Regions from separate parts of the Saccharopolyspora sp. 7B genome, predicted to be linked through region 3. Evidence: riboswitches for the same ligand, from Rfam matches in the RefSeq annotation. Region 3 holds a riboswitch; each other region holds the start of a gene.
What was found. Region 3 has a riboswitch for glycine ahead of gcvT (glycine cleavage system aminomethyltransferase GcvT). Riboswitches for the same ligand answer to the same signal wherever they lie in the genome.

Region 1 (7,483 bases), on a different contig from region 3:
AGGTTGGTGAAGGAGCGCGACGCGCTGTAGAGCGCGAAGCACACCTGCTGGTCCAGCGACAGCGCCGAGTCCGCGCTCATCCCCGCCTCCTGCACGTGGCCGACATTAGCCCTAATTCAAGTTGCGCGCAACTGAGTTGTGCGCATCCTAAATTCTGCAAGGGAACCTCCCCGTCATCCGGAACCACCACCGCGCGGCCCGCCGGAACACCACCGCCGCACTCCACCACACCGGCCACCACGGCTCCGGACGAGGCCGAGCGTGACAGGAAGGTTCCCCTCATCGCACCGGTGACAGGAAGGTTCCCCCGCTCGCATCGACCCACGCCGGTGGTCCACGCCTGCGACGTGACAGGAAGGTTCCCCTGCTCCCACCGCCCCGCGCGGTTTCGAGCGCCGGGCGGGCGAAGCGCTCTCAGCACTCGATGACGTTCACCGCGAGCCCCCCGCGAGCGGTCTCCTTGTACTTGACCTTCATGTCGCGCCCGGTCTCCCGCATCGTCTTGATCACCTTGTCGAGCGACACGAAGTGGCTGCCGTCGCCGCGCAGCGCCATCCGCGTCGCCGTGACGGCCTTGACCGCGGCGACGGCGTTGCGCTCGATGCACGGGATCTGCACCAGCCCGCCGATGGGGTCGCAGGTGAGGCCGAGGTTGTGCTCCATCGCGATCTCGGCGGCGTTCTCCACCTGCCACGGCGTCGCGCCCATCGCCTCGGCGAGCCCGGCGGCCGCCATCGAGCAGGCCGAACCGACTTCGCCCTGGCAGCCGACCTCGGCACCGGAGATCGACGCGTTCTCCTTGAACAGCACCCCGATGGCACCGGCGGCGAGCAGGAACCGGATGACGCCCTGCTCGTTCGCCCCCGGCACGAAGCGCACGTAGTAGTGCAGCACCGCGGGAACGATGCCGGCGGCACCGTTGGTGGGCGCGGTGACGACCCGTCCGCCTGCCGCGTTCTCCTCGTTGACCGCGAGCGCGAACAGGGTGAGCCATTCCATGGCGTCGTCCTGCTCGCCGAGGTTCGCCCGCAGCGCGGCGGCGCGCCGCTTCACCCGCAGCCCGCCGGGAAGTTCCCCGTCGTTGCGGCACCCGTTGTCGACGCACTCCTGCATCACGGACCAGATGTGCAGCAGCCGGGCGCGGACGTCCTCGGCGGAGCGCCAGGACAGCTCGTTGTCGAACATGACGTCGCTGATCCGGGAGCCGGATTCGGCGACCCGGGCGAGCAGTTCGTCGCCGGTGCGGAACGGGTGGCGCACCGGCGTCTCGTCCGGCTTGATCCGGTCGGTGCCGGTGGCCTCGTCGTCGACGACGAATCCGCCGCCGACGGAGTAGTACACCGCGGACCGCAGTTCCCCACCTGCGCCGAACGCCGCGAACCGCATCCCGTTGGGGTGCAGCGGCAGCGACCTGCGCCGGTGCATCACCAGGTCGCGGTCCACCGAGAACCGGATGTCGCGCTCCCCCGCCAGCAACAACCTGCCGTCGGCGCGGATCGTCTCCACCCGTTGTGCGACGGCGGCCGGGTCGACCGTCTCCGGGTCGTGCCCTTCCAGGCCGAGCAGCACCGCCTTGGGGCTGCCGTGGCCGTGCCCCGTCGCGCCGAGCGAACCGAACAGCTCGGCCTTCACCTTGTCGACCTGACCGAGCAGACCGTCGTCCTGCAGCCGCGCGGTGAACATCCGCGCCGCCCGCATCGGGCCGACGGTGTGCGAACTCGACGGGCCGATGCCCACCGAGAAGAGGTCGAAGACGCTGATCGTCACAGCTCCGCCCCCCTCAGCCCCGGCCTACTCACCACCGGTGAACTGGGCGTACTCCTGGGCCGTGAGCACAGCACCGGTCTGCTCGGCACGCACTTCGAGCAGCCAGCCCTCGCCGAACGGATCAGAGCCGATCACCGCGGGGTCGTCGGCGGCGGCCGCGTTGACGGCGACGACCTCGCCGGTCACGGGCGCGAACAGGTCGCTGACGGACTTGGTCGATTCCAGCTCACCGCAGGAGGCGCCGGATTCGATCCGCTCGCCCACCTCGGGCAGCTGCACGTAGACGATGTCGCCGAGCGCTTGGGCCGCGTACGGGGTGATGCCGATGCGCACCAGGTCGCCGCGGTCCTCGATCCACTCGTGCTCTTCGGTGTAGCGCAGCCGTTCGGGCAGGGACATGGAGGCTCCTCACCATCGCGGGCACGGGTGTGCCCTGGGTTCGCGGGCCTCCCCCTCTGTTTCGGGACCTGAGAGCTTCGCCGCGGTGGTTCGCGGCTTGCACCGTGGGTGCGGCGCCGGGGCGCGCGCTTTCCAGAGTGGCCTCGCCCGAGCGGTCATGGGTGCCTGAGAGTTTTGCGGGGAGGGTTTGCTCCTTCGGCGCCCTGCGTTGCGCAGGGTCTCTCCCGCTCGGGTTCTGCGGCGCTGTGCGGTTGTGGTCGTGCCCGGCAACGATAAACGGACGTGGGCGGGTGTCAACGCCCAGCCGCCCGGATCACAGCGAGGAAGGGAACCTTCCTGTCACCGGTGACCGGAAGGTTCCCTTCCTCGCGGCGGGGTGCGGGCGCCGGGCGGATGATGCTGGGGTCGGTGTTCGGTCGTGGTGTCGGGAGGCGGACCGGGTGAAGGTCGCAGTGCCGCGTGAGGTGAAGAACCACGAGTACCGGGTGGCGGGGGGGCCGGCAGGGGTGCACGAGCTGGCCGTGCGGGGGCACGCGGTGTTCGTGGAGGCCGGCGCCGGGCTCGGTTCGTCGATCCCCGACGAGGATTACGCGGCGGCGGGCGCGACGATCGTGCCGTCCGCGGCGGACGCGTGGGCCGAGGGCGAGCTGGTGCTGAAGGTGAAGGAGCCGGTGGCCGAGGAGTTCCCGCGGCTGCGGGCGGGCCAGGTGCTGTTCACCTACCTGCACTTGGCGGCGTCGGCGGAGTTGACGGACGAGTTGCTGCGCGCCGAGGTGACGGCTCTCGCCTACGAGACGGTGCAGACGGCGCGCGGCGAGTTGCCGCTGCTGGCGCCGATGAGCGAGGTCGCGGGCAGGCTCGCCCCGCAGGTCGGCGCGCAGGCGCTGCTGACCCCGCAGGGTGGTCGCGGTGTGCTGCCGGGCGGCGTGCCCGGAGTACCGCCTGCGCGGGTGGTGGTGATCGGCGGCGGGGTGGCCGGGTTGAACGCGGCGCGGGTGGCGTCGGGCATGGGCGCCCAGGTGCAGGTGCTGGACACCGACGTGGACCGGCTGCGGGAGATCGACGCGGCGCATGGGGGCGCGATCCGCACGGTGACGTCGAACGCGTACGCGGTGGAGTCGGCGGTGCGGGCGGCGGACCTGGTGATCGGCGCGGTGCTGGTGCCGGGTGCGAAGACGCCGAAGCTGGTGTCGAACGAGCTGGTGGCGCGGTCGAAGCCGGGCAGCGTGCTGGTGGACGTGGCGATCGACCAGGGCGGGTGCTTCGAGGATTCGCGGCCGACGACGCACGAGGATCCGACGTTCCGGGTGCACGGTTCGGTGTTCTACTGCGTGGCGAACATGCCGGGCGCGGTGCCGAACACCTCGACGTACGCGTTGACGAACGTGACGTTGCCGTACGTGCTGCGGATCGCCGATCAGGGCTGGCGGGCGGCGTGCCGGGCGGATGCGGCGCTGGCCAGGGGCTTGAACGCGCACGGCGGGCTGCTGGTGAGCGAGGCGGTGGCGCTGGCGCACGGGCTGCCGAGCACGGCCCCGGACGCGGTGCTGGTCTGAGCGGATCCGCAACCGCGAGACCATCCGAGACCACTGCGCGGCGAGACCGGCGAGTTTCACTCGCGGAGGTGAGAAGACCCCGGAAGGGGTTAGAGGGCGGCCCGCTCAACCGGCCTGGGGGTCACCGGGAGCAGGCCGCCAGGTCCCAGTGTAGGACACGAACGCTTGATTTCCGACGTGCGCAGCGTGACGAACGCCCGGTTCCCCGCCACAACCGGAAGTCCACTCGACCGAGTGAGTTCGGTGCAGTCGGCCGGGTGAGCTGCCGATGGGAGTGCGCCAAGCCGCGGCGATCTGCGGCGGTGCTCGTCGCGGGCGCCACCGGGGCCCGCGTTCTCCGCCCCGATCAGCGCGCGCGATGACCGTACGACGCGGGGAGTGGCACGTGGACGACGCGAAGATGCGGGAGGCCGTCCTGGACCGGCTGGCCCGGCTGGAGCGGGTGGCCATCGAAGGCGGCACCGAGGAGCTGTTACCGGTCGCCAGGTCAGAGCTGCACCGCCTCACCAGCGGGCTCCGGGCCCTGCTGGAGGCCCACCACCCGGATGCCGACGGCCGCTGCCCCGCCTGCTCCGGCGCGGTGCGCAGCCGCAGCTGGCCGTGCGAGTCGTGGCTGATGGTGCACCGCGGCCTCATCGGCGACCGCACCGCGCCCGCCGCCCCGACCGGCCGCCACGGCCCGGCGGACGAGCCCGACCCGGACGCCGAGGGGCGGCAGCCCACCGGCCGCTGGCCGAGCAGCGCGCCGGTCCGCCACCACCGCTCCCCCCGCCCCGAGGACGGCCGGCCCACCGCAGCGCGCCGGCCCGGGCCGGAACGGCCCATCGCCTGGCCGCAGCACGGGACCGGTTGATTTCCGAACTCCTCCCTGTCGGGGCGGGCCGGTCAGGCAGGATGGGACCGGCCCCGCGCCCGAGCGTGATCGTCCGCGTCCCGCGCTCGCGAGCACCCGGCGGGGCCGAGCGACGATGGAGGAGCGTGTGCACGACGGCAGCGGCCGGATCCTGGTGCAGAACCTGAGCAAGAACTTCGGGCCGGTCAGCGCGGTCCGCGACCTCAGCTTCGCCGTTCACCCCGGTGTGGTGACCGGGTTCCTCGGCCCGAACGGATCCGGCAAGACGACGACGCTGCGCATGGTGCTGGGGCTGGTGAACCCGACGTCGGGAACCGCCACCGTCAACGGGGTGCCCTTCGCGCAGCTGCGCAACCCCGCCACCGTGGTCGGGGCGGTGCTGGAGGCGCAGAGCTTCCACCCGTCCCGCACGGCGCGCAACCACCTGCGCTGCTATTCGGCGGCGATGAACGTGCCCGACCAGCAGGTCGACCACGCCTTGGACCTCGTCGGGCTGACCGGCGCCGCGAACCGGGCCGCGGGCGGGTTCTCGCTGGGCATGCGGCAACGGCTGGCGCTGGCCACGGCGCTGCTCGGCGATCCGCAGGTGCTGATCTTGGACGAACCCGCCAACGGGCTCGACCCGGAGGGCATCGCGTGGCTGCGCGGCTTCCTGAAGTCGTTCGCCGCGTCCGGGCGCACCGTGCTCGTCTCCAGCCACCTGCTGCGCGAGATGGAGCACACCGTCGACCACGTGGTGATCGTGAGCCGCGGCGAGTGCGTCTACAACGGCGACCTGGACCAGCTGCGAGCGCAGCAGCGCAACCGGGTGCTCGTGCAGGCCGGTGATCCGCAGGCGCTGGTGAACGCGCTGCAGGCGGCCGGGCTGGCGGTCGAACCGCTGCCCGACGGGCGGATCGCCGTCACCGGCTCCGACTCCCGGTCGGTGGCCGAACTGGCCCTGCAGGCCGGGGTCGCCGTCTACGGGATCCAGGAGGAGCAGGTCGACCTCGAACGGCTGTTCTTCCAGCTCACCAGCGGCCAGTACGTCGGCAACCAGCACCCGCCCGGCGGTCCGCCACCCGGCACCGGTGGCTGGGCACCGCCCGGCGGCCCCAACCCGTACCAGCAGCACGGCGGATTCGGAGGTGGCGCCTGATGGACGGCCTGGTCAAGTCCGAGTTCCGGAAGCTCTTCACCACCAACCTGTGGTGGGCACTGCTCATCCCCGTGGCGCTGCTGAGCTTCGGCGCCAGCTGGATGGGCACCGGGTTCGGCTACATGTCCTCGATCGAGCAGGAGATCGGGCGGCCGCTGCCGCTGGGCCTGCTCACCATGTCGATGTCGACGAACTTCAGCACGATCTTCGCCGGCCTGGTGGGGGCGCTGGCGTTCGCCGGGGAGTACCGGAACAAGAGCATCACCACCACGTACCTCACCGGCAACCCGCGCGGGGCGGTGCTCGGGGCGAAGCTCATCGCCTACACCAATCTCGGCCTGCTGTACGGGCTGGTCAACGTGCTGTCGGCGAGCCTCGGCGCGATCGCGGGCGCCGGGCTCGACGGGTTCGGCGAAGGTCCGGACTGGCTCATCGTGTGCGCCGCCGGGCTCCTCGCGATGGTGTTGTGGACGCTGCTCGGCGTCGGGTTCGGCGCCCTCGTCGCCAACCCGGTGATCGTGATCATCGTGCTGCTGGTCTACAAGTTCGTGTTCGAGTTCATCGTCGACCTGTTCCTCGTCGGCTCCGACGCGTCCGGGGTGAGCGCCTACCTGCCGGGGGCCGCGGGCAGCGGGATCGTCGGCAACCTCGCCGTGCCGATCTTCATCAGCGCCACCGCCGGGCCCGACGAGCAGTACGTGCCGCAAGGGCTGTTCGAGGTGCTGCACTTCGTCTTCGGCGGGTCCTACGGGCATCCGTGGTGGCTGAGCATGCTGACCTTCGCCGGGTACGCGGCGCTGTTCGTCCTCGGCGGCTGGTACTTCAGCGGGCGGCGCGACATCACCTGAGGTGGCGCTGTTCGATCGGAGGGGATCTTCCTGCTCGAGTGGGGAGGTCCCCTCTTTCGTGCGGGGCGGTGGCAGGAAGGTTCCCTTCATCGCGCCTGTGATCGAAAGGTTCCCTTCCTCGCACCCGTGACAGGAAGGTTCCCCTCATCCCGCCCGTGATCGAAAGGTTCCCTTCCTCGCACCCGTGACAGGAAGGTTCCCTTCCTCACACCGATGACCGGAAGGTTCCCTTCCTCGCTCAGGTGAGCGCCGGTGCGCCGCCGCCGCGCCCCCGGATCCCCGTCGTCCCCGGCACCTAACCTGGCCTGGTGAGCGACTCCGGCAGCGAATGTTCCCGTCCTGGTTGGATCCGCCGATTGTTCGCCGCCTGCCGGCGGCACCCGGTCGCGATGCTGCTGGCGTTGGGCGCGTCGGTGGCGGCGGTGGGCTTGGAGGCGCTGGTCCCGCTGATCACGAAGGCGGCGGTGGACGACGCGGTGGCGGGCGGCACCGATCGGTTGTGGTGGTTCGCGGCGGCGTTGGCGGGGCTGGGGGTGTTCCGGTTCGGGGCGGCGTTCGTGCGCCGCTATTCAGCGGGCCGGTTGGCGCTGGACGTGCAGCACGACCTGCGGCGCGCGGTGTTCGGCTCGGTGCAGCGCTTGGACGGCGGCAAGCAGGACGCGTTGCGCACGGGCCAGGTGGCGTCGCGGGCGATCAGCGATCTGCAGCTGGTGAATGCGCTGCTGTCGATGGTGCCGCTGGCGGCCGGGACCGTGGTGCTGATGGCGTTCGCGCTGGTGGCGATGGTGTGGTTGTCGCCGCTGCTGACGTCGGTGGTGCTGGTGGTGGTGCCGTTGATCGCGGCGGTGTCGGCGCGCAGCAAGAAGCGGTTGTTCCCGGCGACGTGGTCGGCGCAGCAGCGGGCGGCGGACATCGCCCAGCA
Region 2 (7,483 bases), on a different contig from region 3:
CACCCCGTGCAGCGTGGTGTGGAGCGGTGGGCACTCGTTCGTCCTCGAAGGCGTGGGCGGCCGCGCCCGTTGGGCCGGCGTGGACGACCGCGGCCGGGCCCGCTTCCTGACCGACGCCGAGATGCGGCGCCGCGGCTGGAGCCACGACCGCCGCTGACCGGCCGCGCACCCCTGGCCGCCCCGGCCACCGCGAGGGGGGTGTGGCACCCTGATCGGTGCGGGCGCCCCCGGGCGCCCCGGAGCCGCAGGCGCAGGTGAGCGCTTCGCGGCGGAACGCACAACCGCGTCAGGGGAGGGCTGTGGTGCAGGACGCCGACGGCACCACGGCCGGATCCGAAGGCCGAGGTGGAGCGGGCGATCCCGCGTCCCCGGAGCCGGACGGCCCGCGGATCGGCACCGGCGGGCAGCCCGGGACCGAACCGGCCGCGGAGCCCGCCGCGGGCCAGGGCGAGGACCCCGCCCAGCCGCCCGACCCGGGCATCGCCCGGATCAAGGAAGTCGCCGCGAGCGTCTGGGACGACCCGTGGCTCACCTGGCCCAACCTGCTGAGCGTCGTGCGGCTCGCCGGGGTCCCGCTGTTCCTCTGGCTGCTGCTCGGCCCGCAGTCCGACCTGCTGGCGCTGCTGGTGCTGGTGGTCAGCGGCGCGACCGACTGGCTCGACGGCAAGCTCGCCCGCTGGCTCGACCAGTACAGCCGCGTCGGCGAGCTGCTGGACCCGGCGGCCGACCGGCTCTACATCGTCGCCACCCTCGTCGCGTTCGTGCTCCGCGACGTGATCCCGTGGTGGGCCGCGGCCGCGCTCATCGGCCGCGACGTGGTCCTCACCCTGTGCCTGCCGGTGCTGCGCTGGCACGGGTTCGAGCCGCCGGAGGTGCACTACCTCGGCAAGGCCGCCACGTTCTGCCTGATGTACGCGTTCCCGCTGCTGCTGCTCGTGCAGGAGGACTTCGCGTTCGCGGGCGTGGCGCGGCCGATCGCCTACGCGTTCACCTGCTGGGGCGGCGCGCTGTACGTCTGGGCGGGGGCGCTGTACCTGGTGCAGGTGATCGCCGCGGTGCGCGCGGCCCGCACGCTGAAGACCTGATCGTTCCAGGTCCGGCCGGTCCCGACCCGATCACGCTCGGCCGCCTTGCGGCCGGGAGCGGCCCCGACCTAGGCTCGCCTGGCCCGTGGCGATCATCGCGCGGGTGCGGCGGCACCTCGCCCCGCCCACGGCACGACGAGGAAGGCGGGACCCCAGTGGCCCCGGACGGGATCAAGTACACCCAGGAGCACGAGTGGGTGCGGCGCACCGGCGACGACACCGCGCGCATCGGGATCACCGACTACGCCCAGCAGCAGCTCGGCGACGTGGTGTTCGTGCAGCTGCCCGAGGTGGGCGAGACCGTCGAGGCCGGTGGCGGCATCGGCGAGGTGGAGTCGACCAAAAGCGTCTCCGACATCTACGCCCCGCTGGCGGGGGAGATCGTCGCCCGCAACGACAAGCTCGACCAGGAGCCGGAGCTGGTCAACTCCGACCCGTTCGGCGACGGCTGGATGATCGAGATCAAGCTCTCGGACCCGGCCGCGATCGACGGACTGCTCAGCGAGAGCGACTACCAAGGCATCATCGACCAGGGATGATCGTTGATCTCGGGTTCGCGAACGGCGTGAGGTGGGAGTCCCGCGTCTGCGGCCTGCGACGGCACGGTACGTTTGAACGCACTTGCACGACCCATCCGCGCAGAGGAGAGCTCAGGTGAGCCAGAACGACGGGCCCGGCGGCGTTCCGCCGGAGCAGTCACCGGAGACCACCTCGGTCTTCAGGCCGTTCCTCTCGGAGCCGGAGAGCACCGAGAGTGCGACCCCGGAGCCAGCGGCCTCCGGGGTCGATGCGCTGCCCGCCGGGGCTGCCTTGCTGGTGGTCAAGCGCGGCCCGAACGCCGGGTCGCGGTTCCTGCTCGACAGGGAGACCACCAGCGCCGGACGCCACCCGGACAGCGACATCTTCCTCGACGACGTGACGGTGTCCCGTCGGCACGCCGAGTTCCGGCGAGAGGGCAACGACTTCGTCGTCGTCGACGTCGGCAGCCTCAACGGCACCTACGTCAACCGGGAACCGGTGGACACCTCGGTGCTGGCCAACGGCGACGAGGTGCAGATCGGGAAGTTCCGGTTGGTGTTCCTGACCGGTCCCATCGACGATCAGGGCCGCTGAGCCGGACGTTCCGCGGACAGAGCGCATCGGGGCGACGCCATCCGGCGCCGCCCCGATCGTTCTCGGCGGTGATCGTTGCGAGCGATCTTCGAGCCGGTGGTTCCCGCACTCCGGAACGGGTTCTGCGGGATGTGCTGCGGTGTATCGTGACGGGGGACATCGTTCGCGTCGCGAGCGGTCGGCGCCCTCCCGGGTGCCGGGCGCCCGGATCCGGGGCGGTCCGCGGCGGAAACGTCGCGGGAATCGCGTCCGGTGAGCACCTGCGGGTGCCGCGGAACCGGTGCGCAACGGCGTCAACGACCGCCCCGGCCCGGGGCGGACAACGGAAAGGCCCGGTACCGGCGACACCGTCGGTGCGAGGCCGGGAACGAGCCGGAAAAGCCGTCCACCGAGCGGAAAATCCGGGCGGGGACGACGGCCGGAGGTCGGCGTGTCCGCCGTATCGCGGGTAGCGTCAGAGGCGTCGGTGCGCGATCCTCGACCAAGGATGTCACGCTTCGGCGCGCTGGAGGAGGCGATGTGTCGATGAGCAGCGAAATGCGCGTCGTCGGCGTGCGAGTGGAACTACCAGCCAACCAGCCGATCCTGCTGCTGCGCGAGACCGAGGGCGAGCGGTACCTGCCGATCTGGATCGGATCGGTGGAGGCCACCGCGATCGCGCTGGAGCAGCAGGGGGTGCGACCCGCCAGACCCCTCACCCACGACCTGCTCAAGGACGTCATCGGCGCCCTCGGGCGGGACCTGGAGCAGGTGCGGATCACCGACCTGCAGGAGGGCACGTTCTTCGCCGAGCTCATCTTCGACGGGGACGTGCGGGTCTCGGCGCGGCCGAGCGACTCGGTGGCGCTGGCGTTGCGGATCGGGGTGCCGATCCACGCCGACGAATCGGTGCTGGACGAAGCCGGGTTGATCATCCCGGACGAGCAGGAGGACGAGGTCGAGAAGTTCCGGGAGTTCCTGGACTCGGTCTCGCCGGAGGACTTCCGCGGCGCGGACACCTGATCGCGGCGGGCGGGCGCCCCCCCCCCCCCGCCGCCCGCGTCGTCGCGAGGGGTTCCTGGTGCAGCACGCACCGGGAGCCCCTTTCGCATGTCGGGGCCCGCGCGGGTGCGGCTTCGGGTGCGGTGCGTGCGCGAAGGCGGGGCGTGCGTCACACCCGGGGTGGGCGGGCGTCCCCGCGCGTCGCGTTGACCCGCCCACCGGGCGGGCTTACCTTCGGAGTGCGCGAATCGCCCCGATGTGATTTTCCAGGTCGGGGAAGGTCAAACCCCCGGTTCCATGATCGTCCTCGCGCTCGGGTGGTGATCATGCGACGAGCCGGGTTCGGTGGTTCGCCGGCTTCGGCCGGGCGGAGGGAGGCAGGCGTGGTGGAGCGAGCACCTGGCGAGGATGCCGCCGCGGAGGGGTCGAAGCCGTTCCCGGAGACCGCGCTGCCGGACGAGCTCGTCGGCTACCGCGGCCCCGCGGCGTGCCAGATCGCCGGGATCACCTACCGGCAGCTGGACTACTGGGCGCGCACCAAGCTGGTCGGGCCGTCGATCCGCGGCGCCGCCGGTTCCGGGTCGCAGCGGCTGTACTCGTTCAAGGACATCCTGGTGCTCAAGGTCGTCAAGCGGCTGCTGGACACCGGGGTCTCGTTGCACAACATCCGGGTCGCGGTCGAGCACCTGCGCCACCGCGGGGTGGAGGACCTGGCCCGCATCACGCTGTTCAGCGACGGCACGACGGTCTACGAGTGCACCTCCGCCGAAGAGGTCGTGGACCTGCTGCAGGGCGGCCAGGGCGTGTTCGGCATCGCGGTCAGCGGCGCGATGCGCGAGATCACCGGCACCATCCACGAGTTCCCCGCCGAGCGCGCCGACGGTGCCGAGCCGGACGAGCCGGTCGCCGACGAGCTGTCGCGGCGCCGGGACCGCCGCATCGGCTGATCGCCGAGGCGCGCTAGCCCGCGGAGGCCGTCGAGCCGCCCGGCGCGGGTCCGGCCTGGCCGGCGCCAGGTGCGTGGGCCACCGCTCGACCCGATCGGCCGCTCTCACCCTGCGCGGGCCACCGTTCGGCTTGTTCGGTCCCGCTCGTCGTGCGTAGGCGCCGTTCGGCCTGTTCGGCCCCTCGTGCATAGGCCACCGTTCGGCCTGTCCGGTCCCGCTCGTCGTGCGCGGGCTGTCGGCGGATCCGGCCAGGACTTCCTGGTGCGCCGTGGCCGTCGCGTCACCGCCCGTCGATGTCACGCCCCGTGCCGCTGGGATGATCGGGCGGGATGAAGATCGCACCGTTCGGCCGTCACCGGATCGGGTAAGCTGCTGTGCATCGCCGACCCCGCGCGGGAGAGTTCGCCGTTGACCTGGTCAGCGGCGGCGCCGAAGGAGCAAACCCTCCCCGACAACCTCTCAGGCCTGCTGGACCGCACGGGCGAGATACCTCTGGAAAGCGGGACCACCGACGTGGTTCCCCGCCGACGGTGCAAGTCCGGTCCACGGACCGGGTGAAGCTCTCAGGCGTTCGCGTCGCGGACAGTGACAGAGGGGGAGAGCAGCACACGTGCTGCCGCCCTGTCCGTCGCGATGAATGAGGTGTGGCGATGACGACCGAAGACCGTATCCCGCTGGCCGCCCTGGAACACGGCACTCCGTTCGCCGACCGCCATGTCGGGCCGCTGCCCGCTGAGCTGGCCCGGATGCTCGACGTGATCGGCGTCGGGTCGCTGGAGGAGCTGGGGCAGTCGGCGGTGCCCGACGGCATCCGCGAGCGGGACCTGCAGCTGGCGCTGCCGGAACCGGCCACCGAAGCCGAGGCGCTCCAGCAGCTGCGCGACCTGGCCAGGCTGAACAGCCCGCACACCGAGATGATCGGCCTGGGCTACTACCCGACGATCACGCCGCCGGTGATCCGGCGCAACGTGCTGGAGAGCCCCGCCTGGTACACGGCGTACACGCCGTACCAGCCGGAGATCTCGCAGGGCAGGCTCGAAGCGCTGCTGAACTTCCAGACCATGGTGGCCGACCTGACCGGCGTGCCGGTCGCGAACTCGTCGATGCTCGACGAGGCCACCGCGGCGGCCGAGGGCATGACGCTGGTGCGCCGCGCGGGCCGGGCCAAGTCGCCGCGGTTCGTGGTGGACGCCGACGTGCTGCCGCAGACCCTCGCGGTGCTGCGCACGCGGGCGGAACCGCTGGGCATCGAGGTCGTGGTGGCGGACCTGTCCGCGGGCGCGTCGGCGCTGCCGGACGGCGAGTTCTTCGGGGCGCTGCTGGCCTACCCGGGTGCGTCCGGGGCGGTCCGCGACCACCAGGCGGTCATCGACGAGGTGCACGAGCGCGGCGGCATGGTGGTGGTCAGCGCCGACCTGCTCGCGCTGACGGTGCTGCGCGCTCCCGGTGAGCTGGGCGCGGACGTGGTGGTGGGCACGACGCAGCGCTTCGGCGTCCCGATGGGCTTCGGCGGCCCGCACGCCGGTTACATGGCGGTGCGCAAGGGCATCGAGCGGCAGCTGCCCGGCCGGCTGGTCGGGGTGAGCGTCGACGCGGACGGGAACCAGGCCTACCGGCTGGCGCTGCAGACCCGCGAGCAGCACATCCGCCGGGAGAAGGCCACCAGCAACATCTGCACCGCCCAGGTGCTGCTCGCCGTGGTGGCGGGCATGTACGGCGTGTACCACGGTCCCGCCGGGCTGCGGGCCATCGCGAAGCGGGCGCACCGGATGGCGGCGGTGCTGGCCGAGCGGCTGCGCCGCGGCGGGGTGCGCATCGTGCACGCCGAGTTCTTCGACACCCTCGTCGCCGAGGTCCCCGGCCGGGCCGCCGAGGTGGTCCGCGCCGCGCGGGACGGCGGCATCAACCTGCGCCACATCGACGACGACCACGTCGGCGTCAGCTGCGACGAGACCACCACTCGGGAAGCGCTGGTGCGGGTCGCGGAGGCGTTCGGCATCGCCGGGGGTTCGCTGGCCGGCATCGACGAGCTGGACGCCGAGACCGACGACGCGCTGCCGACCGCGCTGCTGCGCACCTCCGAGTACATGACGCACCCGGTGTTCCACGCGCACCGCTCGGAGACCTCGCTGCTGCGCTACCTGCGCAGCCTGTCCGATTCGGACGTGGCGCTGGACCGCAGCATGATCCCGCTGGGCTCCTGCACGATGAAGCTCAACGCGACCGCGGAGATGGAGCCGATCACCTGGCCGGAGTTCGCCGAGCTCCACCCGTTCGCGCCCGCCCAGGACGCCACCGGCCTGCTGGAGATCGTGCACGACCTGGAGCGCTGGCTGGCCGAGATCACCGGGTACCACTCGGTGAGCCTGCAGCCGAACGCGGGCAGCCAGGGCGAGTTCGCCGGGCTGCTGGCCATCCGCGCCTACCACCACAGCCGTGGTGCGGCGGCGCGGGACGTGTGCCTGATCCCGGCGAGCGCGCACGGCACCAACGCGGCCAGCGCCGTGATGGCCGGGCTGCGCGTGGTCGTGGTGCGCTGCGACGACCAGGGCAACATCGAGCTCGACCACCTGCGCGAAGTCGTCGACCAGCACCGCGACGACCTCGCCGCCATCATGATCACCTATCCGTCCACGCACGGCGTGTACGAGGACACCGTGGAACAGGTGTGCGGGCTGGTGCACGAGGCGGGCGGCCAGGTCTACGTGGACGGCGCGAACTTGAACGCGCTCATCGGCCTGGCGCGGATGGGCGAGTTCGGCTCCGACGTCTCGCACCTGAACCTGCACAAGACGTTCTGCATCCCGCACGGCGGTGGCGGTCCCGGCGTCGGCCCGATCGGGGTGCGCGAGCACCTGGCGCCGTTCCTGCCGAACCACCCGCTGCAGCCCGCCGCGGGGCCGGAGACCGGGGTCGGGCCGATCAGCGCCGCGCCGTGGGGCAGCGCCTCGATCCTGCCGATCTCCTGGGCCTACGTGCGGATGATGGGCTCCGACGGGCTGCGGCGGGCGACGCTGACGGCCGTCGCCGCGGCGAACTACGTGGCGCGGCGGCTCGACGAGCACTTCCCGGTGCTCTACACCGGCTCCGGCGGGTTCGTCGCCCACGAGTGCATCCTGGACCTGCGGCCGCTCACCAAGGCCTCCGGCGTCACCGTGGACGACGTGGCCAAACGGCTCGCCGACTACGGGCTGCACGCGCCGACGATGTCGTTCCCGGTGGCGGGCACGCTGATGGTGGAGCCGACCGAGAGCGAGAACCTCGCCGAGCTGGACCGGTTCTGCGACGCGATGATCGCCATCAAGGGCGAGATCGACAAGGTCGCCGGCGGCCACTGGCCGGCCGACGACAACCCGC
Region 3 (7,483 bases):
CCGGTAGCTCATCCCGGTCTCCTCCAGGTTCTCCCGGAAGGTGCCGTCGATGAGCCCGACGGTCGGGAAGTTCTGCACCCCGGCGAAGCCGAGTTCCCGCAGCCGCGCCAGGAACGGCCCGGTGAGCAGGAACGGGTCGGTGCCGTTGACCCCGGCGAGCACCGGGGTGCGGTGCACCACCGGCAGCACCTCGCTCGCCATCTCCACCACGATCTCGTTGGCGTTGCCGTAGGCCAGCAGCCCGGCGAGCGAACCGCGCCCCGCCATCCGGTAGCGGCCCGAGTTGTACAGCACGATCAGGTCGATGCCGCCGGATTCCTCGCACTTGGCGGACAGCCCGGTGCCCGCGCCGCCGCCGATGATCGGTTCGCCCCGATCGGCCATGCCCCGGAATCGGCGCACCAGGGTCTCCCGGTCGAACCGCGTCATGCCCGTCCTCCTCGCGCGCGGACCTCGTCGAAGGCGCCGAGCAGCGCTTCGACGAAGCGGTCGTCGTTGATGTCGTGCGGGACGCGCACCAGGCGCCGCTGCTCGGTCTGGTGCACCTCCGCCTCCAGGGTCTCGAACAGGGCCCGGTCGGCGGCCGGGTCGTGGAAGGGCTGCCCCGGGACGTCCAGCAGCGAGACGCCGCCCTCGGGCAGCAGGAACCGCACCGGACCGGTGCAGGCGTTGAGCTTCGCGGCCAGGAACCGGGCGATCTCGCGGCATTCGTCCGCCGTGGTGCGCATCAGCGTGACCTGCGGGTTGTGCTCGTAGAACAACCGGTTCCGGTACCGCTCCGGCACGGTGTCCGGCGCCCCGAAGTTGACCATGTCGAGCGCGCCGCAGGAGCCGACGTAGGGCACGCCGCTGCGCGCGATCGCGTCCAGCCGGGTCTCGCCCGCGCTCATCACTCCCCCGGCGACCAGGTCGCACACCTCGGTGGTGGTGATGTCCAGGACCGCTTCGACGAGCCCGTCGGCGACGAGCTTCTCCATGGCGCGGCCGCCGGTGCCGGTCGCGTGGAACACCAGCGGGTCGTGGTCGGTGGCGAGCCGGTTCGCGGCCTCGGTGACGCAGGGCGTGGTCACCCCGAACATCGTCAGCGCCACCGCGGGCAGCTGCTCCACGGCCGGCACGGTGTTGCGCACGGCCCCGGCCAGCGCGTGCGCGGCGTTGCCGAGCACCTGGCGGGAGATCCGGTTGAGCCCGGCGACGTCGGTGACCGCCGGGAACATCGCGATGTCCGACGCGTCCACGTAGGACGAGATGTCACCGGAGGCCACCGTCGAGACCACCAGCTTCGGCACCCCCACCGGCAGCGCCCGCAGCGCCGGGGTGATCAGCGCGGTACCGCCGGAACCGCCCAGGCCCAGCACCCCGCCCACACCGCGTCGCGCGCCGAGCCACCGCTCGAACGCCAGCGCCATCGCCACCACGGCCGTGCCGCGATCACCGGTGAACACCGCCGCGGCCCCGCGCGGGTGCGCGGCGGCCACCTCGGCGGCGGACACGTCGGGGGCATCGGCGGACTCCGCGCCGGACGTGCCCACGTCGACGGTGATCACTTCCACGCCCGCGTCGGCGACGAGCCCGGCGACGTAGCGCAGCTCCGCGGCCTTCGTGTCGAACGTGCCCACCACGTAAGCCCGGCCCATCGCACCGCCCCTGCTCCCGGAATCAGCCCGCGAGAACCCTACTGCCGATCCGGCCCCGGCACAGCCCGTTGATCACGGTTCACCGGCCGGGTCCGCCACCGGCGCGGCACGATCCGAGCACCGGGTCCCCGCACGACGACGGCCCCCGGGTGCGCCGGGGGCCGTCGTGGGGGTGCGTCACTTGCTCTTGCCACCGCCGAGGAAGCGGTTCTTCACCTGCTCGATCTTGGCCTTGTTCTTCGGGTCGCTCGCGTACCGCTTGGCCTGGTCGATCGCCTTCTTGCCCTGCGGGCTCTTGGCGAAGTCGGTCACCTTCTTGAACAACGACATAGCAGCTCCCAGTCGGGCCGGTCGATCACGCTGCACCCAGGTTACCGGCGAATCGGACATCCGATCGAGGGTGTGACCGGGCCGATCCGCCGCGTCGCCGGATCAGCCGAGCACCCCGCCGACCTGGGCGTGCCCCTTGAGCAGGTTGCGGGCGATGGTGCGGCGCTGGATCTCGTCGGTGCCCTCGAAGATGCGCAGCAGCCGGATGTCCCGGTACCAGCGCTCGATGGGCAGCTCGCGGGTGTAACCCATGCCGCCGTGGATCTGCAGCATCCGGTCCACGATCTCGTTCGCCCTGGTGCCGCCGTAGAGCTTCGCGATGGACTGCGCGTGCCGGGAGTCGGCGCCCTGGTCGACCTGCCACGCGGCCTGCAGCACCAGCCAGCGCAGCGCCTCGATCTCCACCGCCGAGTCCGCGATCATCCACTGGATGGCCTGCCGGTCGGCGATGGGCGCCCCGAACGTCTGCCGGTTGCGGGCGTAGTCCATCGACATCTCCATCATCCGCTCGCAGCCGCCGAGGGCGCGGGCGGGCAACAGGTAGCGGCCGCGGCCGATCCACTGCATGGCCAGCTTGAAACCGCCGCCGACCTCGCCGAGCACGTTCTCCTCCGGCACCCGGACGCCCTCGAAGACCAGCGCTGCGGGCTGGCGGTCCCACTCGCCCATGATCTCGATGGGCTCCGACTTCCAGCCGGCGTCCCGGTCGGCGAGGAAGCAGGTGACGCCGCCGTCGGCGCCCTTCTCCTTGTCGGTGACGGCGAAGACCATGGTGAAGTCGGCATCGATGCCGCCGGTGATGAACGTCTTCTCCCCGTCGATCACCCACTCCGCGCCGTCCTTGCGGGCCGTGGTGCGGAGGTTCTTGGCGTCCGAACCCGCCCCCGGCTCGGTGATGGCGAAGCAGGACTTGCGCTCGCCCTCGATGGTGGGCACCAGGTAGCGCTGCTTCTGCTCCTCGTTGGCGTGGTAGAGGATGTTGTCCGCGTAGCCGCCGAAGCTGAACGGCACGAAGGTGCGGCCCAGCTCGATCTCGATCAGCGCGGTGAGCACGGCGGAGAGGTTCATGCCGCCGTACTCCTCGGGCGTCTGCACGCCCCAGAACCCGGCGTCGCGCGCCTTCTTGCGCAGTTCGGCCAGCTCCTCGCGGGTGAGGCCGCGTTCGTGGTCGCGCTCGCGGCGCAGCACCTCCGGCTCCAGCGGCATCAGCTCGCGCTGCACGAACGTGCGCACCCAGTCGCGGATGTCGCGTTCGGTCTCGGACAGGGAGAAGTCGACCATCGGTGGCGGGTCCTTTCGGCGAGGTCGGTGTGGCGAGGTCGGGGCTCAGGAGGATTCGGCGATGCGGCTGCGCAGTTCCCGCTTGAGCACCTTGTGGCTGGGACCCAGCGGCAGCTCGTCGACGAACACGACGCGGCGCGGGTACTTGTGGTGCGCGGTCTGCTCCGCGGCCCAGGCGATGATGGCCTTGCCCAGCGCCTCGTCCGGGTCCTCACCGCGTTCGGGCACCACGACCGCGCACACCTCCTCGCCGCGCCCCGGGTCGGGCAGGCCGATCACCGCGCACTGCGCGACGGCGGGGTGCCGGATCAGCAGCTCCTCCACCTCGCGCGGGTAGATGTTGTAGCCGTTGCGGATGATCAGGTCCTTCTTGCGGTCCACGATGGACAGGTAGCCCTCGGCGTCCTTGACGCCCATGTCACCGGTGCGGAACCAGCCGTCGACGAGCGCCGCCGAGGTGGCCTCCGGGTCGTCCAGGTACCCGGCGAACACGTTGTGGCCGCGGACCACGACCTCGCCGGTCTCCCCGGCGGGCAGCAGTTCGATCCGGTCCTCCACGGACGGTTCGGCGATCTCGACGTCGATGCCCCACAGCGCGTGCCCGACGGTGCCTGCGCGCGGCCCGAACGCGGGCTGGTTCACGGTGGCCGTCGGCGAGGTCTCGGACAGCCCGTAGCCCTCGTGGATCGGGGCGCCGAAGCGCCGCTGGAACCGCTCCAGCACCGCCACCGGCAGCGCCGCGCCACCGGACACGCACATCCGCAGCGAGGACAGGTCGTCGTCGTCCCCGGCGGCCTCCAGCATCCGGATGTACATGGTGGGCACGCCGTTGAGCTGGGTGATGCGGTGGTCCCGGATGAGCCGCAGCGCCTCGGCCGGGTCGAACTTGGGTTGCAGCACCAGCGTCGCGCCCGCCCGGAACGTGGTGTTCAGCGAGACGGTCTGCCCGAAGACGTGGAACAGCGGCAGGCAGCCGAGGATCAGGTCCTCGCGGCGGGTGTCGTTGGCGTCGAAGGCGTTCACCGTCGCGTTGAGCACCAGGTTCAGGTGGGTGAGCACCGCGCCCTTCGGCCGGCCGGTGGTGCCGCTGGTGTAGAAGATCACCGCGGGGTCGTCGGGCGCGCGGGTGGCGAAGGAGCGGACCGGTTCGGCCGCGGCCGCCGCCTCGCTCAACGAGTCCGGGGTCTCCGGGCCGGGCACCGACGGGCCGATCGAGACCAGCGGGATGCCGGCGCGGCGCGCCGATTCGGCGGCGAGCGCCAGCTGGCTCGTGTGCCCGACGACGAGCTTCGCGCCGGAGTTGCGCAGCAGGTACGCCGCCTCGTCCGGGACCAGCAGCAGCGGAACCGGCACCACGACCGCGCCCGCGGTGAGCACCGCGTAGTAGGCGCGCACGAAATCGATCACGTTGGGCGCCACGATCGCGACCCGGTCGCCCGGCTCGATCCCGCGAGCGCGCAGCGCGGCCGCGTGCGCCCGGACCTGCTCCCACAGCTCGCCGTAGGTCACCCGCTGCTCGCCCTCGACGACCGCGGGGTGCGCCGGGCGCAGCCGCGCCGGCTCGGCGAGGACCGAGGCGAGCGACAGCGTGGTGTGCGGCTCGACCCGCTCCGGGGACTCGTCGTCGTTGACCATCGTCCACCTCCGTGAGGATGTCGCCGGTGCGGGCGGCACGGTCGTCCGCCGTTGGACACCTGACGACTAACGTCGTTAGTTTTGGACTCTAGGACCACCCCGCGCACCGCGGCAAGAGCCGCGCACCGGACACTGATCGACACGATCCGCAGCGGACGCGGACGGGCACGGCGCCCACCGAGGGGGCGCCGACCGGCAGCGGGCGGCAGGCAGGAGCGCGGCATGGGCAGACCCAAGAGCCCCCAGCTCACCCGCGAACGCATCCGCGAACACGCGCTGGCGATCATCGACGGCCAAGGCCTCGAAGCGCTGTCCATGCGCAGGCTCGCCGACTCCCTCGGCGTCCGCGCCGCCTCGCTCTACAACCACGTGGCCACCAAGGAAGCGCTGCTGCACGACGTCGCCGACGGCGTGATGGGCACCGTCGACACCAGCGGGTTCGACATCGACTGGCCCACCGGCCTCACCCGCTGGGCCCGCTCCTACCGGGCCGCGCTCGCCGCCCACCCCAACCTGGTGCCGTTCATGGCGTCCGGACCGGCCCGCCGGGAGACCTCGCTGCGCCGCGCCGACGCCGTGCACGGCGGGCTGACCAGCGCGGGCTGGCCGCAGCGGTACGCCACGATGATCGGCGCCTCCACCAAGTTCCTGGTGCTCGGTGCGGCGATGGGCTCGTTCGCGGGCGGGTTCGTCGACGACGCCGAGGTCTACGACGAGCGGTTCCCGCACCTGCACGGCGCCCACCTGCTGCGCGAGCACGCCGCCGAGATCGACGACGACAGCTTCGAACTGGCGCTGCGGGCGCTGGTCGACGGCCTCCGCGCCCAGCACGCCCGGCTGTTCCCGCAGCGCTGAACTCCGCGCGCGGCGACGGGATCACGCTCACGTTCGGTTGACTGCGCTGTGTGATCTCCGTAGCGTTCCGGAGCACAACACAACACCGGACTACAACGCCGACGACGTCGTGCGGGAGAGTCTGCGCCCCGCCAGGAGCCCCTGGTCCGTGCAGGATGCGATTCCTGGGTGCAGCGCCGAAGGAGCAATCCTCCCCACCAAACTCTCAGGCCCCGCTACCGCGCGACAGCAGGCGATCACGGAGAAAAGCAGGGACCCGTGTCCCTCGCCCACGGTGCAAGCCGCCCTCGTGCGCGGTGAAACTCTCAGGCCAATGACTCCGGGGAGACCGGCAGCGCACGCCCGCGCCCATCGCCGTCGGAGGACCCCGGATATGGTTTCTGCTGGAAGTGGCCGCAACCGGTCCCCCTCGGACGTGATCGGTGCCCACCAGGAGGAGTTCCGCACCATGACGTCGTCGCCCCCCGCTCCGCGACGGACACCGCTGCACGAGGTCCACGAGTCCCTCGGCGCGCACTTCACCGACTTCGCGGGCTGGCGGATGCCGGTCCGCTACTCGGGGGACACCGCCGAGCACCAGGCGGTGCGGACCGCGGCCGGGTTGTTCGACCTCTCGCACATGGGCGAGATCGAGATCAGCGGCCCGGAGGCGGCCGCGGCGCTGGACCACGCGCTCGTCGCGAACGCGTCCGCGATCACGGTGGGTCGCGCCCGCTACACCATGCTGTGCAACACCGAGGGCGGCGTGCTCGACGACCTCATCGTCTACCGGCTGGACGAGCAGCGGTTCCTGGTGGTCGCCAACGCGGCCAACGCGGCCGTGGTCTCCGCCGAGCTCGCCGAGCGCATCGCCGGGTTCGACGCCGCGCACCGCGACGTCTCCGACGAGTACGCGCTGATCGCCGTGCAGGGACCGGAGTCGGTGTCGATCTTGGCGCCGCTGACCGGCACCGACCTGTCCACCGTGAAGTACTACGCCGGGTATCCCAGCGAGGTCGCCGGGAAGCAGGTGCTGCTGGCGCGCACGGGCTACACCGGCGAGGACGGCTTCGAGCTGTTCACCTCCCCCGCGGACGCGCCCGCGGTGTGGCGCGCGCTGACCGACTCCGGCGCCGAGCGCGGACTGGTCCCGGCGGGGCTGTCCTGCCGCGACACGCTGCGGCTGGAGGCGGGCATGCCGCTGTACGGCAACGAGCTGTCCGCCTCGCTCACCCCGTTCCACGCGAACCTGGGGCGCGTGGTGAAGCTGGACAAGCCCGGTGACTTCATCGGCAAGGCCGCGCTGGCGCAGGTCGCGGCGGCTCCGACGGAGCGCACCCTGGTGGGGCTGCGCACCGACGCGCGCCGCGCGCCCCGGCACGGCTACCCGGTGCTCGCCGACGGCGCCGAGATCGGCGAGATCACCAGCGGCGCCCCGTCCCCGACGCTCGGTCACCCGATCGCGATGGCCTACGTGGACCGCGCGCACAGCGCGCCCGGTACCGCGGTGCAGGTCGACATCCGCGGCAAGTCCATCGACGCCGAAGTCGTGGAACTGCCGTTCTACCGCCGCAAGGCCTGACACACGCCCGCAACGGGCTCTCGAAACCTTGACCGGACCGGGCCGGACCCGTCCGGCGCAGCCCAGATCGAACACCAGGAGGCAATTGCTCATGTCGACACCGGACCTGTTCAACGACCGGCTTGCGGTGGTGGATCCGGAGGTGGCCGCTGCTGTGGGGGCGGAGCTGGGTCGTCAGCAGAAC

Region 1: another riboswitch for glycine. It lies ahead of gcvH (glycine cleavage system protein GcvH); the one in region 3 lies ahead of gcvT (glycine cleavage system aminomethyltransferase GcvT).
Region 2: another riboswitch for glycine. It lies ahead of gcvP (aminomethyl-transferring glycine dehydrogenase); the one in region 3 lies ahead of gcvT (glycine cleavage system aminomethyltransferase GcvT).

Annotation. Positions count from the first base shown of each region.
Region 1 is NZ_JAIUKC010000133.1:17,175-24,657, forward strand. Features, by position in the region: gene LCD33_RS20625 (MarR family winged helix-turn-helix transcriptional regulator) at 1-80, opposite strand, end outside; gene LCD33_RS20630 (L-serine ammonia-lyase) at 415-1,767, opposite strand; gene gcvH (glycine cleavage system protein GcvH) at 1,792-2,166, opposite strand; glycine riboswitch at 2,309-2,403, opposite strand; gene ald (alanine dehydrogenase) at 2,607-3,722, shown strand; gene LCD33_RS20645 (hypothetical protein) at 4,081-4,575, shown strand; gene LCD33_RS20650 (ABC transporter ATP-binding protein) at 4,703-5,713, shown strand; gene LCD33_RS20655 (ABC transporter permease) at 5,713-6,561, shown strand; gene LCD33_RS20660 (ABC transporter ATP-binding protein) at 6,951-7,483, shown strand, end outside.
Region 2 is NZ_JAIUKC010000079.1:44,921-52,403, reverse strand. Features, by position in the region: gene LCD33_RS13895 (hypothetical protein) at 1-157, shown strand, start outside; gene LCD33_RS13890 (CDP-alcohol phosphatidyltransferase family protein) at 480-1,085, shown strand; gene gcvH (glycine cleavage system protein GcvH) at 1,241-1,624, shown strand; gene garA (glycogen accumulation regulator GarA) at 1,740-2,198, shown strand; gene LCD33_RS13875 (bifunctional nuclease family protein) at 2,724-3,200, shown strand; gene LCD33_RS13870 (MerR family transcriptional regulator) at 3,506-4,126, shown strand; glycine riboswitch at 4,510-4,612, shown strand; gene gcvP (aminomethyl-transferring glycine dehydrogenase) at 4,777-7,483, shown strand, end outside.
Region 3 is NZ_JAIUKC010000132.1:25,276-32,758, forward strand. Features, by position in the region: gene LCD33_RS20515 (phosphoenolpyruvate hydrolase family protein) at 1-429, opposite strand, end outside; gene LCD33_RS20520 (Tm-1-like ATP-binding domain-containing protein) at 426-1,637, opposite strand; gene LCD33_RS20525 (hypothetical protein) at 1,815-1,967, opposite strand; gene LCD33_RS20530 (acyl-CoA dehydrogenase family protein) at 2,070-3,248, opposite strand; gene LCD33_RS20535 (long-chain fatty acid--CoA ligase) at 3,294-4,883, opposite strand; gene LCD33_RS20540 (TetR/AcrR family transcriptional regulator) at 5,106-5,738, shown strand; glycine riboswitch at 5,841-5,969, shown strand; glycine riboswitch at 5,970-6,068, shown strand; gene gcvT (glycine cleavage system aminomethyltransferase GcvT) at 6,187-7,299, shown strand.